Regions from separate parts of the Weizmannia sp. FSL W8-0401 genome, predicted to be linked through region 2. Evidence: riboswitches for the same ligand, from Rfam matches in the RefSeq annotation. Region 2 holds a riboswitch; the other holds the start of a gene.

Region 1 (9,116 bases), 2.2 Mb from region 2:
AGCAGCCTGTTTCATTTTTTCACTAAAAAAGCCGTTCCAAAATGCTTACCCATTTTGGAACGGCTGGCGCACATTTGTACACATTATGTTTTTTTCTTTGGCTCCGCGCTTTGCCCGGTAACTTCAAGGACATCAAGGAAGAACATTACAATTGGAATACCAAGAATGAGCCCCCACACGCCGAAAAAATGCTCACAAAAAATTAAAATGAGAAAAGTGTAAAAAACAGGCATATTCGTTTTTGAGGACATCAGCTGCGGATTCAGCACATAGGCTTCCACTGCATGCACGATGACAATCAAAATGAGGACATACAGCACTTTCATTCCGCCGCCGATGCTGTAAGCGATGATACATAGCGGAATGAGCGAGATGAAAACGCCGGCAACCGGGATAAGGCCGAGCGCAAAAATGAGAATGGCAAGCCCGAATAACTGCGGGAAGCCGAGAATCCAGAGGCCGATCGTGGTAAGCACAGAATTAACAAAGGCGATGATGAACTGGGCCTCGATCACTTTCCCGAATGTCCCTACAAATTTGACACCGAAATATTCGATTTCATCGTAAAACGCTGCAAGTTTGCTTGTTTTAAACTGTTTTGTAAAACGGATGATCCGCTCTTTTTCAAGCAGGAAAAACAAACTCAGGATAATGGCCATGAAGACCTGGATGCTGACTTTGCTGATGCTTGTAAAATAATCGAACAGGATAGAAACGCCTTTTTGTGCGTAGTCGACAATTTTCTTTTCCTGGATGTTTTTCACAATATAATTCAGTACTTCATTGTGCTGAGGTTTCGTGTAAAAATCGGAAATCTGCATAACAAGCTGGGTAATTTCATTGACCAGGATCGGAAAATATTTGATCACGCCGAGTGTGAGGCCGCCGAGAATCAAAATATACACGATTAAAACAGCCAGTCTGCGTTTGATCGGAAACCATCTTGTCACAATTTTTTGCAGTCTGTTGACAAGATAGGAAAAAATAAAGGTGAGCAGCATCAGGTCCATCATGCTACGCAGAAAATACAGGATAAGTGTGATCAGCACAAAAATAAGGACCCTTCTTACCCCCCGTTTTTGAAATAACGAAAACAGCCGGTCTTCCATCGTATTGTTATTGCCCCCTCCGGATTCAAAGGAACCATTTTTCTGTTTACCCTTATCTTAACACATTTATAGCCGGTTTAAGTAATTTAGCTGGCGGGGAATTTGTGAAATTTTTTCCTGCCATAAAAGGAATCCATCTTACAGATGAATGCGGCCCCGGGGAGCCCCCGCTTCCAGCACGATCCGTCCCCAGGGGCAGGGGGAGGGCAGCGGATTTTTACGCGACGGCCCATTGAAGGTGTCAGGGCGGACGTTTTTCACTGTTTTACTGTGAAAAGCATTTGATGATGGCAGCACGGATGAAAAACGGGCCGCTGCATTTTTCGCAGGGATCAGGCATCTTTTGCAACACTGGCAATGAGATGAAAAATAGTATGCTGGCCGTATTTTTACACGTGGCCCGTTGAAGGTGTCAGGGGCGGATGTTTTTCGCTGTTTTACCGTGAAAAGCGTTTGGAAAATGGCGGGGGGAATGCAAAAAACGGGCCGCTGTGTTTTACAGCGGCTTATGGTTATGATTTGCTTTTTTTCACTTGTGGCTTTTCTTCTTCATCAATGGCGTCGCGCACGCCTTTTTTGAATTCGCGCAATGTTTGGCCGGCTGCCCTTCCAAGCTGCGGGAGTTTCGACGGGCCGAAAATTAAAAGTGCAACAACAAGGATAATGAGAATTTCGCCAAAGCTGAGATTTCCAGGCATTTTTTCCCCTCCCCGGGCTTCTTTATCTTTATCTTATAGTGTATTGTAAACATTTTCAACTTATAATCACCGGAATACAGTTTATTTTCAGATTAGGCAAGGCGGGGTTCGTAAAAAAATTTATTCGTTTTGGCCGGCGTCCATGGTAGAATAATGTAGTCTGGAGGTGACGTTTTTGCATTTGTGGAATTTGTTTGTGGCCGCAATTCTCGGTCTTGTGGAGGGGCTGACAGAGTTTGCCCCGGTTTCTTCGACGGGCCATATGATTATTGTGGATGACTTGATTTTGAAATCGAATCATCTTTATGGCACTGAAGCGGCAAATGTATTTAAAGTGGTGATCCAGCTTGGGTCCATTATGGCGATGGTGGTCGTATTCTGGGACAGGTTTTTAAATTTGCTCGGCCTGAAGAAAAATATTACGAGAGAGCAGATGTACGGTGAACGGCTGAAATTGACGCATGTGATTACCGGTCTCGTTCCGGCGGCTGTGCTCGGCTTTTTGTTTGAAGATTATATTGACGCCCATCTGTTTTCGGTGAATACGGTACTTGTTGCCCTTGTGGCCGGGGCCGTTTTGATGATTGTGGCGGATCTCACGCGCCCGCGCCGGCCGAAGACGAAGACGGTCGACCAAATTACATATAGACAGGCGTTTGTGGTTGGGCTTTTTCAATGTCTTGCCCTGTGGCCGGGTTTTTCACGTTCCGGTTCTACGATTTCAGGCGGCGTCCTGCTTGGCATGAGCCACCGTGCTGCAGCGGACTTTACGTTTATTATGGCTGTGCCGATCATGTTTGGCGCGAGCTTTCTTTCGCTTGTAAAGCACTGGGGCGCCGTGACGCCTGAGACGATTCCGTTTTTTATTACCGGATTCATCAGCGCGTTTATTTTCGCCTTAATCGCGATCAAGTTTTTCCTCGCATTGATCAACAAAGTAAAGCTGATCCCGTTTGCGGTATACCGCATCCTTTTGGCGATCATTTTGCTTCTTTTGATTTGGAACCGATAAGATTTTGGCTGCGCAGCGTTGCGTGGCTTTTTTTTGCGGGGATGGGCCGGGGAGCCGGGCATGCTTTGGCAGAAAGGGACTGTGTGATGATCCGGCTGTGTATCTTGGAAATTGCGCGGCGCTGATTTTCATTCTTCTGCTGGTGCCGCGTTCATTGCGGCATGGGCGTCTAATTGGACGAAGCAGGAATGCGGGGCCTTTGCTTTGTCTATCCTGAAAATATGCGCCGGCTGGTTTTCATTCTTCTGCTGGTGCCGCGTTCATTGCGGCATGGGCGTCTAATTGGGTTTTCCAATTAGACAAAATGGGCGGGCGGGGCCTCTGTTTTGTCTAATTAGGCATTCTAATTAGCAGTACGCAGGGGACAGCTCTTCCTTTTTGTCTGTATTAGACTTCCCATTTAAACATTCCTGGCACGCCCTTGCCCTAAATATTTTCGATGCTGTACGAAAAAAGCTGCCAGATCCGGCAGCTTTTTTACTTTTTAAAATGGTAGGGCATTGTTGCAACGACAACGTCTTTTTCCCATAGAAGGCGCATCCGGATGAGGAGTGCAGACTGGTTGTGCAAAATGTTTTGCCAGCGTTTTTTCGGGATGAATTGCGGAATGAGCACCATGACCTGGTACTCGTTTTCTTTTGCTTTCCGCTGGATAATTTCCAAAAATTTTGCAAGTGGCTGGACAATGCTCCGGTAAGACGAGTGCAGGGTGACAAGGCGGACACCACAACCCCACTCTTTCCACTTTTCTTCCATTTTCTTCTCGTCTTCATGATCAAAAGCGACATAAACGGCAATGACCTGATCCGAGAGCGATTTTGCATAATTAATCGTCCGCTCCACGACCGTTGTAATGCCGGCCACCGGGACAATGATCACATTGGAGTGGATTTCTTCCTGAAACATGCCTTTAATCCGCAGCTGCTCGCCGACCGCCTCGTAATGCCGGTTCACTTTCCGGAAAATATACATGACAATCGGCAGGAAGATCAAAACCGGCCATACTTGCGTAAATTTCGTAATGAATAAAATCGCAAGGACACTAAATGTAATAATGGCACCGACAAAGTTGACTGACATTTTGCCGGCCCAGCCCCTCGGCCTTTGAGTAACCCATTTCACAATCATGCCGCATTGCGCAAGCGTAAACGGAATAAACACGCCGACTGCATACAATGGAATGAGGCGCTCGGTATTGCCCTGGAATGCCACAATTAAAATTATGGAAGCAACGCCGAGAAAAATAATGCCGTTTGAGTAACCAAGCCGGTCACCGCGGATCGTGAACATGCGCGGCATAAATTTGTCCCTTGCCAGGTTAAAAGCGAGCTGCGGGAACGCTGAGAACCCGGTGTTCGCAGCAAGCACGAGAATTAAAGTCGTAGTTGCCTGGACGAAATAGTACAAAACACCGTTGCCAAGTGTCCGGTGGGCCATTTGCGATACAACGGTTTCTGTTTCTTTCGGCGCAATGCCGAGCCAGTATGCGAGAAAACTGATGCCCGCTAAAAGCGATGCCAGAATGATACCCATCATGGCAAGCGTGCGGGCTGCGTTTCTCGGTGCCGGGTCGCGGAAGTTCGGGATCGCGTTGGAAATGGCTTCGACCCCTGTCAATGCCGAACAGCCGGATGAGAAAGCTTTTAACAAAAGAAACAGTGAAATGCCGGCGACCGGCGTACCGATATGCGGATGCAGGTTTTGCGGGATTTGCCCCGTTACTGTTTTGAATAAACCGACAACAATGATGACAAACAATGAAAATACGAACAGATAAACCGGGTAAGCGAGCACATTGGCCGATTCCGTCAGCCCGCGCAAATTCAGAATCGTAATGATCAGAACGAGAAAAACCGCAATCTGCACACTGTACGGATGCAAGCTCTGAAACGCGGAAGTAATGGCATCTGTTCCGGCTGAGACGGAAACGGCCACCGTTAAAATGTAGTCCACCAGCAAAGATCCGCCCGCAAGAAGGCCAGGGGTGACGCCGAGATTTTCTTTCGAGACACGGTATGCCCCGCCGCCTTGCGGATAAGAGTAAATGACCTGGCGATAAGATAAAATAAGTGCAGCCAATAAAATTAAAATGCCGACTGTAATTGGAATAGAATACCAAAATGCCAGCGCCCCCACTGTGGCAAGTACAATCAGCACCTGTTCAGGCCCGTACGCAACAGATGAAAGCGCGTCGGATGAAAGAATGGCCAATGCTTTTAACTTGGTCAGCTTCTGCCCTTCAATTTCATTTGAACGAAGCGGTCTCCCAATTAACAATCGTTTTATCGTGGTGAACATTTGAATGGTCTCCTTTTATCTGCAGTGTTTCAAAAATGCTTCCCCTAAAATAAGAAAAACCACAAAGAGAATTCATCTTCCCTGTGGTCTATTGCCCGATCACAGTTTCACATCCTCTATTATAACGCTGACGGGGTTAGCTGTCGGGTTCGGGCATAAGAGTGGCCCTGCCTTTTAAAAAAAGGCTTCACCCCAGAGCGGCGCGCGGCCGCCAACCTGGTTCCCCCGTTCCGTTTCCGGATTAAGCGGTTCAGTTATGAAACGCAAATTTTACATACGACATCCTATCTTACTCCCGTTGCCATTGTTTGTAAAGACTATTTCGCAATTGCGTTTCGGTATGTCCATCTTTACCCGCCATATCCCCGGGCAAACTGTCTTTATTCACAGTACCTAATTTTCGATCATGCTTCTTTTGTAGAATATCCGAATGTGCCTAAAGCACGCAAAAAGCAAGGTTTTTCGGCAAATCCGGAGTAAAGAGATAAACAGAGTTAGGAAGGTAAAACCTGAGGATGAAAAGATGACCTCTTGGGGCAGGCGGATCAATTGGAAACATAAGACCAAAAGAGGCGCGAACCCGGTGGAATTGTCTAATTAGGAGCTCCATTCGGGCCCGAAATGTCCTTTTGAACCTGTCAAAAGGACAAAACGTGCCGCATCCGGGAATGAAATGTCCTTTTGAACCTGTCAAAAGGACAAAAGGAATTGCATCCGGGCCCAAAATGTCCTTTTGAAGCCGTCAAAAAGACAAAACGAGCTGCATCAGGTAACGAAATGTCCTTTTGAACCTGTCAAAAGGACAAAAGGAGTTGCATCCGGGCCCGAAATGTCCTTTTGAAGCCGTCAAAAAGACAAAACGAGCTGCATCCGGGCCCGAAATGTCCTTTTGAACCTGTCAAAAGGACAAAACATGCCGCATCCGGGAATGAAATGTCCCTTTGAACCTGTCAAAAGGACAAAACACGCCGCATCCGGGAATGAAATGTCCCTTTGAACCTGTCAAAAGGACAAAAGGAGCTCCATTCGGGCCCGAAATGTCCTTTTGAAGCCGTCAAAAAGACAAAACGAGCGGCATCAGGTAACGAAATGTCCTTTTGATCCTGTCAAAAGGACAAAACATGCCGCATCCGGGAATGAAATGTCCCTTTGAACCTGTCAAAAGGACAAAAGGAGTTGCATTCGGGCCCGAAATGTCCTTTTGAAGCCGTCAAAAAGACAAAACGAGCTGCATCCGGGCCCGAAATGTCCTTTTGAACCTGTCAAAAGGACAAAACATGCCGCATCCGGGAATGAAATGTCCCTTTGAACCTGTCAAAAGGACAAAACACGCCGCATCCAATTAGACAAATTAGGCGAAAACCCGTTGAAAATGTCTAGTTAGGCGTTCTAATTGGACAAATCCAAGCGTAAAACCCGTTAAAAATGTCTAATTATGGTCTAATTAGGCGTTCCAAACGCCAAAATCCATTACGATCAGGATAGATTTGCTTATGGCTGACCTGGCGCACCACCAAAGAAAAAAACCCGCAAGCTGCGGGCTTTTTTTTAAAACTTAATTTTTTCTTCCAAAAAGGCTTTAAGTTCCGTGATTGGCACACGGGTTTGCTCCATTGTGTCACGGTCGCGGACGGTCACCATATGGTCGTCGCGCGAATCGAAGTCGTATGTGATGCAAAACGGCGTGCCGATTTCGTCCTGGCGGCGGTATCGCTTGCCGATCGACCCGGTTTCGTCAAAGTCAACCATAAACGTTTTCGACAAATCCGCAAAAATGTCGCGTGCTTCATCCGATAATTTTTTCGACAGCGGCAAAACCGCGGCTTTGTATGGCGCAAGGGCAGGGTGCAGGTGCATGACCGTGCGGCTTGTGCCGTCTTCAAGTGTCTCTTCTGCATAAGAGTCAATCAGAAATGCCAGCGCTACACGGTCCGCCCCGAGCGACGGCTCAATGCAGTACGGAACAAAGCGTTCATTCGTTTCCTGGTCAAGATAAGTGAAATCCTCGCCGGAATATTCCATATGGCGTTTCAGGTCGTAATCAGTACGGGAGGCTATGCCCCACAGTTCGCCCCAGCCGAACGGGAAGTTGTATTCAAAGTCGGTGGTCGCGTTCGAGTAGTGGGATAGTTCTTCTTTTTCATGGTCGCGCAGCCGCAAGTTTTCTTCCCTCATGCCGAGATTCAGCAAAAATTCGCGCGCATACTGTTTCCAGTAGTCAAACCATTTGAGCTCTTCGCCCGGCCTGCAGAAAAATTCAAGTTCCATCTGCTCGAATTCGCGCGTACGGAAAATGAAGTTCCCCGGGGTGATTTCGTTCCGGAAACTTTTTCCGATTTGGGCAATCCCGAACGGCAATTTTTTACGCATTGTCCGTTGTACATTTTTAAAATTGACAAAAATGCCTTGTGCGGTTTCCGGGCGCAAATACAGTTCATTCGTGCTGTCTTCGGTTACGCCCTGGTATGTTTTGAACATCAGATTAAACTGGCGGATGCCGGTCCAGTCTTTGCTGCCGCAATCCGGGCAGGCGATGTCATGCGTTTTGATCAGCTCTTCCATTTTTTCAAACGGCAGGCCGTCGACAATCATGTCGATCCCTTTTTCATGCAGGGCATTTTCGATCAGCTTGTCGGCACGGTGCCGGGCTTTACAATGTTTGCAGTCGATCATCGGGTCATTAAAATTGCCGAGGTGGCCGCTTGCTTCCCATGTGCGCGGGTTCATCAGGATCGCAGCATCGAGGCCGACATTGTACGGCGACTCCTGGATGAATTTTTTCCACCAGGCTTTTTTGACGTTGTTTTTGAATTCGACGCCGAGCGGGCCGTAATCCCAAGTGTTGGCAAGTCCTCCGTAAATTTCCGAACCCGGGAAAATAAACCCGCGGTGTTTCGCGTGCGAGACGATTTGATCCATCGTGACGCTCATTGTCATCTCTCCTTTTTTCATTGAAATGGTTTCCCCTGGGGACGGGAATGTTTTCCATATAAAAAGCTCCCGGCTCCAGGCAACAGCCTGGGGACGAGAGCTTGAATTCCCGCGGTTCCACCCCAGTTGATGCAGAATTTCCGCACCCACTTTCCATGAAAAAACTCCGGACTGCCGTTTCACCGGGTTCCTTGCCGGGCTTCCACCGCCCCCGGCTCGCTTGAAAAGGAAAAGTTCCGGCTACTATTGATCCTTCATCGTCGCTATTTGAATAGAAATACTATACCAAAACCGGGCAGGACAAGTCAATGCCCGGCTTGCTTTGGAATGAATATCTGCCATACTTTGCAAACCTTCTATTTTTGTTGAAATATCCGGGCGGCCGTACTGCTCCTGTCCGCCTTTCCGGCCCCAAAAAGGCACGCTTTGTCTTTCAAGTCGTTTTTTTTTACATTTCATACAAAAGATCCCCGGTTAATAGGGATTAGCAATTTGAAACAAGGTCAGCTTTTGTTCCATCAGGTTTAAAACCGGGTAACCTTCAACTTTAAGGACAGGCTGATTTGGATGAAGCGGATGGATCCGGATAATGCTCCCTTTTATCCCGTTACGGAGTGTAATCGGTTGTTTCCGGTAATTTTCCATCAGGAAGTTGGCAAACGGGAGGACAATTTCCCGATCGAGCCGGCCGGCATCAGCATCTGCCATTAATTCGTCAATCGCAAAAAACACCGGCTGCCTCCTGCGGTATGCGCGGTTGGAGCAAATGGCGTCAAACGTATCTGCCACCGATAAAATTCCGACAAGAAAAGGAATGGTTTTCCTGCCATCCGGGTAGCCTGAGCCGTCCAGCCGTTCATGGTGCATCAGGACCCCTTTTAAAATCATCGGGTCAAGCGATGTTTTCTCAAGCAGCCGGTAACCCGCTTCCGGATGCTTCTTGATCAAGGCAAACTCTTCGTCTGTTAGCCTTCCCGGTTTATTGAGAATTTGCGGGTCAATGGTGAACTTGCCAATATCGTGGAAAAGCCCCATTTGCGCCAGCAGGCTTTGCTTTTCAGGATGCAG
Region 2 (9,116 bases):
TCGGCCATTCTGGGGGGCAACGTTTACGTTGCTCTCCGGGATGATCATTTTATATGTGCCTGTCCAACTTCTTGAAATTGCAGCCGCGCCCGGTAGCATGGTGTCGATCGGCCTTATTTTCGGCGGCTTGATTTTTCTGATCGGCGGAATGGGTTATTTTTTCCCGAAGTTTAATATGGTGTTCGGCATTTTGGCCATTTTCCTGTCTGTCCTTTCCATCATGGGGGCGATGGGCGGATTTTTCATTGGAACCCTGCTCGGTATCATCGGCGGGTCTTTATCTGTTTCATGGCGGGTAATCAGGCAGGAGGAAGTGCCGGCTAGTGTTGGGCCGATGGAAGAAATTGCCGCAGGGAGTGCAGAAGAAAGATAAAGACTATACACAGAAATGGTGAGGCAAGTGAAGAAAACAAAATCTTTCCTATTGACAGCCGCATTTATTGCATTTAATTTTTGCTTTTTTACAAACATTTCAGTGGCTGAATCCCCCGCAACAGACGGCTTCATCATTGAAGCAGACCGCGTGGAAGGCGTGATGCTTCCGCCCGGGATTACAGCAGGCGATACAGCAACGAAACAAAATCAGGTCATGCTCCGCCTGCAGTATGCGGATGTTACCATCTACGGCCTGAAAATCACAAAAGTGCTGCAAACGCCCGGGGGACCGGTGACAATCCATATGAATGCTCCCGGCCCGATCCAATTGAAAAATATGAAGGCCGATGCTACAAAGGTGGACTTTGGCAGCATTTACGTCCCGGAAAAAGCCGGACAGATCGGCATGAAAAACGTCCGCCTTGTTGCCCATCAACAGCTTGCCGACAATGCGGATCTGCCGGGCCTTGACCTTTCGATGGAAACCGGCGCAGCCAATATTGACACTTCCGGTTCCGATGAAGAAACGTTGCGAAAACAGGCCGATCAGCTGACACAACTGCTTAAGGGCGGGACTTCTGATCAAAACAAGGAAGAAAAAAACGGCAAGCCTGTTACGGCTGATAAAGCAAAGGCTGGCACGCAGGATAAAGCGAAAACAGAAACACAGGATACAGAAAAACATCACGATGCGAAAACGGATGGCAAGGTTACGGATCAAAATAAAAATAAAAAACCAGAAAACGCGGATGATACAAAAACAAAGAATGCTGAGGGAACAGAATCGGACAACACTGGCACAAAACCTGCTTCCGGCCAGGAGACGGAAAAGAATGGCACCCCTGCAAAGACTGCTCCCAGCCAGAGCAGCACAGATAAAAATGTTCAACAAAAAGAAGGCAGCAACGCCGGAAATTAGGGGCGCACTGCCTTCTTTGCCATTATTGGAATAATCCCCGGATCGCGTCAAAGATGTTTTGGAAAAAGTCTTTTACGCTTTGCCAAAAATCTTTGTCTCCGGCTGCTTTATTGATCTTATCGCTCAGTTTGTCCGACAAGGAACTCAACTCGCTTTTGACCGAGTCAAAATTGATGTTAAGCTTGCGCATCTGGTCAAATAAATCATACAGCAGCTGGCGGTCGGAATCGCTCAAATTGATGTTTAAATCTTTTAATTTATCATCGACGATTTTTTCAATATCTTCTTTTGTGGCCGGATGCTGGTCCGCAATTTCCTGCTTAATTTCCGTAAGAAGCTGGGTCACTTTTTCATTGCTTAACCCTTCCTTTTTCGCCAGATCCGTCGCAACATTTAATTCCTGGCTGGCCACTTCCGTCCGGTCTGAATCAAGTTTATCCCCGGATTTACTTGAATCGTCGTAAGCTTTATAAATACCGACAAGCGCTGAATGGCCGGTTACTTTGAGCGGAGAAGCCACTTCCACTTCCGCATTTTTAATCCCGGCAGTGAGCAGCGCATTTTTATACATATCCGCTGTCACTTCTGTAATATTCTCCGGTGTGACAATATGCACCTGGACACCGCCGGAATCCGTTCTTGTAATTTTTGCGGATGAGTACATATTCGAATTGCGGTTGCCGTCAGGAATGTAATGGACAAGATCATCACCGGTTACGGTAATCTCTTCCACATTGTTTGCATCGTCCACGCCAAGTTCCTTTTCCACCTCTGCCTTTTGCGAGGCAGAAAGCGCCGCACCGGTTACAACGATCGGTTTCCCGTATTTTTCATCGATCACTGTACTATTATCGCCAGATGCTTTTGCCACCCCGTTCATGCTGAATCCAAGCGCAATCATAGCGATGAACCAAATCAAGCCCAATCTTTTTAGCATTCTTTTTACGCCTCCTTTTTTGAAATGTTGCGGGCTTGCCGCCTGCCATTTCAAAAGATGCCTGCAAATCAGCCCATCGTGATGCATCATTTTTATTATACACGATTGCACCGTCCGTTTTCCCTAAAAATATGATGAGAAAACCCGGGCCTGGTGCGGGGGGATGCAACTGGATTGATTTTTCAGCGGCAGCAAAAGTATCGCCGGTTGCCCCGCTTGCTGGCAAGAGCGAAGAAAACTTGACCCATTCCTTTTATGGCAGCGGTTTCAAAAAGGAAGATTTTATACTAAAATAAAATCAGAAGGTACGACACAACAAGAAAGGTGTTTGAAGATGGGCACACAATTGCAGTCATTCCCGTGTCTTCATAGAATTCAAACGATGTACAGCGAATTTAGCGCAAAAGAACGGAAAATTGCAGACTACATCCTTGAGAACCCGCAGCGTTTGGTCCACAGCACGATCAACCAGGTGGCGGATCAGTTGCTTGTTGCCGATGCGACGGTATTCCGGTTTTGCAAGCGCATCGGTTTCAGCGGATTTCAGGCGTTGAAGATTGCGCTCGCTGCGGAAGCCGCCCGCCCCTGGAAAAATATGGACGAAGCAGTGAAAGATACCGACAATGAAAAAGCGGTTGCCGTAAAAGTGTTTGAATCCAATATCGAGACCTTGCGGGATACGATCCATACATTGAACCAAAAACATTTGCATGGGGCCGTTGAATGGATTTGCCATGCGAAGCATATTGTGTTTTACGGCTGCGGGAGTGCGTCCGTTATTGCCCTTGATGCCCTCGAAAAATTTTTGCAGACGGATTTGGCTGTCACGGCTTATACGGACCCCCATCTGCAGCTGTTGAGCGCGGCAAGATGCACCAAAGAAGATGTGGCGGTTTTCATTTCTCACGCGGGCGCGGACAAAGAGATGCTGAAGTTGCTCCAGGCCGTTCAGAAAACCGGGGCGAAAACGATCGCGATCACGCAATTTGCAAAATCGCCGCTAAGCCAGAAAGCCGATGTCCCTTTATTTACAGTTTCACAAGAAGCAGATTTCCGCTTTTCTTCCTTTTCCGCGCGGATCGTACAGCTTAGCCTCATCGACACCCTGTATGTCAATGTCATGCTGAGATATAAAGATACGAACGAAGAAATTTTACAAAAAGGAAAAGAAACGTACACCGTATGACAGCGCCCCGTTTCCCGGCAAACGGAGCCTGCACGCCCGTTATAATTTTCGCCGCAAATGGTAGAACGCCACGGCTGGAACCCGGTGATGTTAAAATTTGCCCCCTTTTTCCTTCACTTAAATACCCATGCCGCAACAATGGCGGCATGGGCAAATTAGTTTCGGCTATATAAAGTAAACTTGGATCCCAGTACGTTTTTTTGCAGTTCGGCGGTCATCCGGACAATATCCGGATCCGGCCTGACAATGGATTTTGCCTGCTGATTGTGGGTGGCATATACCGGTTTCGCCTCGGATTGCGCCTCCGTCATTTCCCACTTCTCTCCCTTTTTTTCCAAAGTGAGACTGATCACACCGAGATGGCTCCCCCACTTGCCGGGCATCACCGCAGGCACGCCATTGATCGTCCCTTTCCGGATATCGACACCGGGAACGCCTGCAAAAAATTCGCTTGGGAACACCCTGTGCTGATGCCCGAACAGAATGGCATCAATCCCTTTTACCTCGCTTAATAAATATACGGCATCCCCTGTATAAAACGGTTGTTTTGCAGCCGGATCCACACCGCAATGGGCGAGCGCGATGATCAGGTCGGCTCCTTCCGCCTTCATTCTCGGGACAAACCAGGCAGCCGTATGCAGGATGTCCTTTGCTTTGACTTTGCCGCCAAGGCTCGGTTTTTCCCATTCAATGACAGAAGGCGTGACAAACCCAATGACCCCGATTTTCAAATGATGAGAATGCCCGTGCCGGTCTTCCACTTTTTTATTCAAAATCACATAGGGTTTAAAAAATTTTTGGTCATCTGTATCATTTTTTTCGAAATTATAGTATATATTGGCATTCACAAACGGAAACTTCGCTCCGCTGATCGTCTGTTTCAAAAAATCAAGTCCGTAATGAAAATCATGATTGCCCACGGTCGCCGCATCGTAATTTAAATGGTTCATCACACGAATAAACGGGTGAATTTCCCCCTTTTTTAACGGGCGCCGGGCAGCATAAGCAGCCATTTCACTCCCTTCGAGCAAGTCCCCGTCATCAAACAGCATCGTATTTTTTGCCGCTTTCCTCTCCGCTGCAATGAGTGAAGCCGTGAGGGCAAGCCCGTAAGTCTCCGCCTCAGTGCGCGCGGCATAATCATAATTCAGCATATAGCCGTGCAAATCCGATGTCTCCAGCAAACGCAAATCGACAGTGGCCCGTTTCGGCTGAAACCAAAAAGCCGCATCCGCATGTTCCGTCCGGGGAAAAAGAGCGAGGGACAGTACCGCTGCCCACAGCAGCATTTTTTTGCCCATCTTTATCCCTCCAAAAATCAATACATGCTGTGAATAGTTTGTGCTCCGGGGTGCTCATTATTGCAGCCCGGCCGGTAACAATCCTTGGAAACAGAGGCACAATTTTTTCGGGCCCATGCAAAAAGGGGACACTGCCGGTGATCTTTCAACGGACAGAACATTCGCAAACAAAAAAGGCGCCCCGCCCCTGTTCCGGCAGTGCACCTTCTTTAACTTCATAGCTGATTTTAAGATTCCGTTACATATTTGTGATCTTTGGAATCGTGCCCGCCGCCGCTGATTTCAGCAAGGTACGCTTCCCCTTTTTCTTTGTCATATTTTCCTTCCCATTTTGACACAATAATGGTTGCCAGTGTATTCCCAACGACATTGCAGACTGTTCTTGCCATATCCAGAATACGGTCAATCCCGGCAATAAATGCAAGGCCTTCAATCGGAATGCCGACCGTTCCCAGCGTCGCCAAAAGCACGACGAATGAAACCCCCGGAACACCGGCAATGCCTTTTGACGTGACCATCAGCACGAGCACCAGAGAAATTTGCGCACCGATGGACATATGAATCCCATACATTTGCGCAATAAACAGCGCCGCCAGCGACTGGTACAAGGTCGAGCCGTCCAGGTTGAAAGAATATCCGGTCGGAATCACCAGTGTGGTGATCGATTTCGGGCAACCGAATTTTTCCATTTTCTCCATGAGCCTTGGCAGCACCGCTTCTGAGCTTGCAGTGGAATAGGCAAGGATCAATTCGTCTTTCAGGATCTTGAAGAGATTGAAAATATTTACACGGAAAAGCCAGCCAATCAGGCCAAGCACGACAACCACAAAGAAAATAATTGTGCCGTAAACCGTGAAAACAAGCTTGCTCAGCGGGATCAATGACTTGAGGCCGAATTGCGCAACCGTTACGCCAATAAGGCCGAATACACCGATCGGGGCCACTTTCATGACCAAATTGGTGACATAAAACATCGCTTCACTGACACCCTGGAAAAAGCGGAGCACCGGTTTTCCTTTTTCCCCGATGGCTGCCACCCCGATCCCGAACATGACAGAGAAGAAAATGATTGGAAGCATGTTCCCTTGTGAAAGGGATTCAAACAAGTTCGTCGGCACAATATTTAAGATCGTATCGACTATGCCATTGTGCTGCGTCTCTTTCGTTGTTTCCACATAACTGCTGATCGATGTTTTTGCCAGCGAACCCATATCCACCCCTGTACCCGGATGGAACAAGTTTCCGGCCAGCAGCCCGACTACAATTGCAATGGTCGTGACAATTTCAAAATAGATTAATGCTTTCAGGCCGAGCTTTCCAACCTGCTTCATATCTCCTGCACCGGCAACACCGACAATCAGGCTTGAAACGACAATCGGGATCACAATCATTTTAATCAAGCGCAAAAAGAAATCGCCAAACGGCTGGAGAATATGGGCCACGGTGTCATTTCCGTGAAAAATGCCGCCGATCGCAATACCGAGAATCAGGCCGATAAAAATCTGCCAGGCTAAACTCACTCTTTTCATGTAGGTCCCTCCCAGATGCCAATATTTTTTCAAAAAGCGCAGTACGCAAGCTGCATACCGGATTGTTTGTAAAACTCAAATTGCAGATACCACCGGTTTCCGGATTTCCATGTGGAAACCGAATTTGCGGATGAAAAAAAACCACGAAAGAGAGAAATTCCTTCGCAGCATTTTTGCTTAAAAGGCGTGTCCAAAAAACACACGCAGTTCTCTCCAGACGCTTACGAGGTTAGCTGACGGATTAGGGAATAAAGAGTTTCCCTACCTTTCAATGAAAGGTTTCACCCCTGGTGCCCAAAGCACCCGTTGGTTCCCCCGTTTACATAAACATGTAATTGAGCGATGATATGAAGTTTTTAAAAGATAAAAAACAACTCATCCTTCTCCAATGTTTTAGCGTCCTTTGCCATTATATAATATTTTAATATAATATAGCAAATAAATTTTTTTATAGCGAGAGGCCGGACGCATTCGCGTTGCATAGCCGGCATCAATTTGCTGGTCATCCGCGGGAGATAGCATTCCACGCTTCAATTTGCTAAAATAAAACCAGTCGATACTTTGTGAAAAGAGGTACATTATGACACTTTTTTATTTTGTGCGCCATGGCCAGACAGAATGGAACGCCGACCGGAACAGATATTGCGGGAGAAGCGATATCGGTTTGTCTGAGACCGGCGTGCGGCAGGCGAAACTGGCGGCAGGATTTTTAAAGGACATTCCGTTTGATGTGGTTTACGCATCAACATTGGGCCGTGCTGTCCGTACGGCAGAAATTCTCGTGAAGGGGCGGAATTTGGAAATACACCAGGATCCGCGTCTTGTCGAAACGGACTTCGGTGCCTGGGAAGGAGAACGGCAGGAAGACTTTTCCGTAAACTATGCGGATAATTGGGAGGCATGGCTACAAGATCCGGGCGCGACACATGCGGGTTATACGGGGGAAACGGCCGTCCAAGTCTATAACCGTGTCCGTGCCTGTATCAATGAGCTGGTGGAAAAACATCCGGAGGAAACCGTCCTTGTTGTGGCCCACAGCATGGCAATCCGCTTTTTCGTCGCCGGAACACTGGAAGTCCCGTTTAAAAATTACCGGATGATCCCGCAAGACAACACGGGCATTACAATTTACAAAGAGGCACCGGAAAACGCCGGATTTCTGGCCATTAATCTCAATACGCATTTATATGCAATAAAATGAGGGTTAGACATTTTCAGAATAACGATTGCCCATTGCTACAGGAACCCAGCCCATGCCGGTTGAATAACGGAACCGGCATGGGCTGGGTTATTTGAAAATGAACGTAAGCCATGATGCGTTTTTATAATTTGTTTCATCAAAAATCCGGGACAAGATTGGTGCATGAACCCGTAGGAAATGGAAATTTTACAAAGGCATGCAGCTGCCCTGCCTGCTTGAGGGGTTGCGATCTCTGGTCTCGGCAAGAAGACTGGCCGCTTTGCCCGGACTCCTCTTTGCACGCGAAAGCTGGTTCATGGCAAGCCAGAAACGGATTTGTTCATCAACAATGTGGATTAATGATGATGGAATGGCAGGGATCATTGGCCCGCCATTTTTATATGAAAGCGTTTACAATTTGAAAAGGGGTTAAAACCGCACCGTTTTCATGCTAAACTGGAAGGGAGACTGTAAAAATAGAGCCTGGAGACCGTATTACTCTTACTTTGAATTTGGGAACTGCAAGTAAGAATCATGAGAAAATAGGGGGGTATTTTTTGCTGAAGCTCTATTTTCTTCGTGTCTCCGGCTCTTTGTCAACTTTGTACAGACACTCATCAACAAAATAATTTCTATACACTTATATTATACACAATTATTTTGGAAGTCAACCATTTTTTTGATTTTTTTTAAGGAGCAGTAGCGATGGCCGATCACGGGAATGAAAACATGGATAACGTTAAAGCAATATTCGCAGCCCGTTTGAAAAAAGTGCGGGCAGCTCAAGGCTACAGCCAGCCTGAACTTGCGAAAAGGGTCGGGGTAAGCGACCGGAACATTTCGAACTACGAAACTGGATACAGTTTTCCTTCTATTAAGGTGTTATACCGGATTTCGCAAGTGTTAAAAGTATCCATTGATTATCTTTTAGGCCTTACCAACCATGTGGGCCTGAAGACAAATGAAGCGGTCAGTAATCCGGAAAAGAAACTGCTTGAGACGTTGAGCCATGAACCGGATTTATATCAAATGATGCTGAAAGATCCTGAGAAAATGGCAAGCCGGATTTATCAGACTTGGAATTTGATCAGGGAACTGGACGATGAGGATGACAGAAATACATAATCGGGGGCTGCTAAATAAGCAAAAGCCCTGGACCCGGTTCTGGGGACTATAAAAACAAGGGCAATTTCACAAAGAGGGTTTGTCACTGCTGCCTGCACGATCTGCGCCTCTTTTTGGATTTAAAGAAAAAAGAAGGCGGCATCAACCAGTTTTGCGGCTGAGCGAACCAGAGATAAAGCTTTGTCTGGTTCGCTCAGCAAGCCTTCAATGGGAAAAACTTTAAAATCTTTTTTGGGCAGGGCTGCTTGCTTCTGTTTTATTATTCCTGCAGGCGGGACTTGGGCTCTTTTCTTTCTGGCCAGGCAGCTGCATACAAGGCTGCATGGAACAGTAGGAACCGGAATTATTACCGGCAGCACTTCTGGCAGCAAAAAGAGTACGATGCGGTACACCAAACGATGTTTCCCAAAAAAGTGGAAAACGCGGGTCCTCTCCGATTCGCATGCATCAGATACACCCGGTTTAATCATTTATCTTGTGTTTTTGCTCGCTTCCCTTTCCGATTTTTTCTTAACATGGAGAGAGCACAGCAGCCGATTGAAAACAGAACAATAACCAACATCC

What was found. Region 2 has a riboswitch for cyclic di-AMP ahead of NSU00_RS12780 (cation:dicarboxylate symporter family transporter). Riboswitches for the same ligand answer to the same signal wherever they lie in the genome.
Region 1: another riboswitch for cyclic di-AMP. It lies ahead of NSU00_RS02100 (APC family permease); the one in region 2 lies ahead of NSU00_RS12780 (cation:dicarboxylate symporter family transporter).

What each region holds. Positions count from the first base shown of each region.
Region 1 covers NZ_JBBPAG010000001.1:431,468-440,583, reverse strand. Annotated here, with positions in the region: gene NSU00_RS02115 (AI-2E family transporter) at 84-1,109, opposite strand; gene NSU00_RS02110 (twin-arginine translocase TatA/TatE family subunit) at 1,622-1,807, opposite strand; gene NSU00_RS02105 (undecaprenyl-diphosphate phosphatase) at 1,983-2,819, shown strand; gene NSU00_RS02100 (APC family permease) at 3,297-5,117, opposite strand; cyclic di-AMP (ydaO/yuaA leader) riboswitch at 5,227-5,375, opposite strand; gene NSU00_RS02095 (glycine--tRNA ligase) at 6,666-8,048, opposite strand; gene NSU00_RS02090 (hypothetical protein) at 8,292-8,507, opposite strand; gene NSU00_RS02085 (HD-GYP domain-containing protein) at 8,523-9,116, opposite strand, start outside.
Region 2 covers NZ_JBBPAG010000001.1:2,590,408-2,599,523, forward strand. Annotated here, with positions in the region: gene NSU00_RS12755 (DUF6114 domain-containing protein) at 1-373, shown strand, start outside; gene NSU00_RS12760 (hypothetical protein) at 401-1,294, shown strand; gene NSU00_RS12765 (DUF1002 domain-containing protein) at 1,317-2,231, opposite strand; gene NSU00_RS12770 (MurR/RpiR family transcriptional regulator) at 2,566-3,417, shown strand; gene NSU00_RS12775 (metallophosphoesterase) at 3,573-4,718, opposite strand; gene NSU00_RS12780 (cation:dicarboxylate symporter family transporter) at 4,946-6,247, opposite strand; cyclic di-AMP (ydaO/yuaA leader) riboswitch at 6,452-6,599, opposite strand; gene NSU00_RS12785 (histidine phosphatase family protein) at 6,828-7,448, shown strand; gene NSU00_RS12790 (helix-turn-helix domain-containing protein) at 8,133-8,552, shown strand; gene NSU00_RS12795 (hypothetical protein) at 8,672-8,947, opposite strand.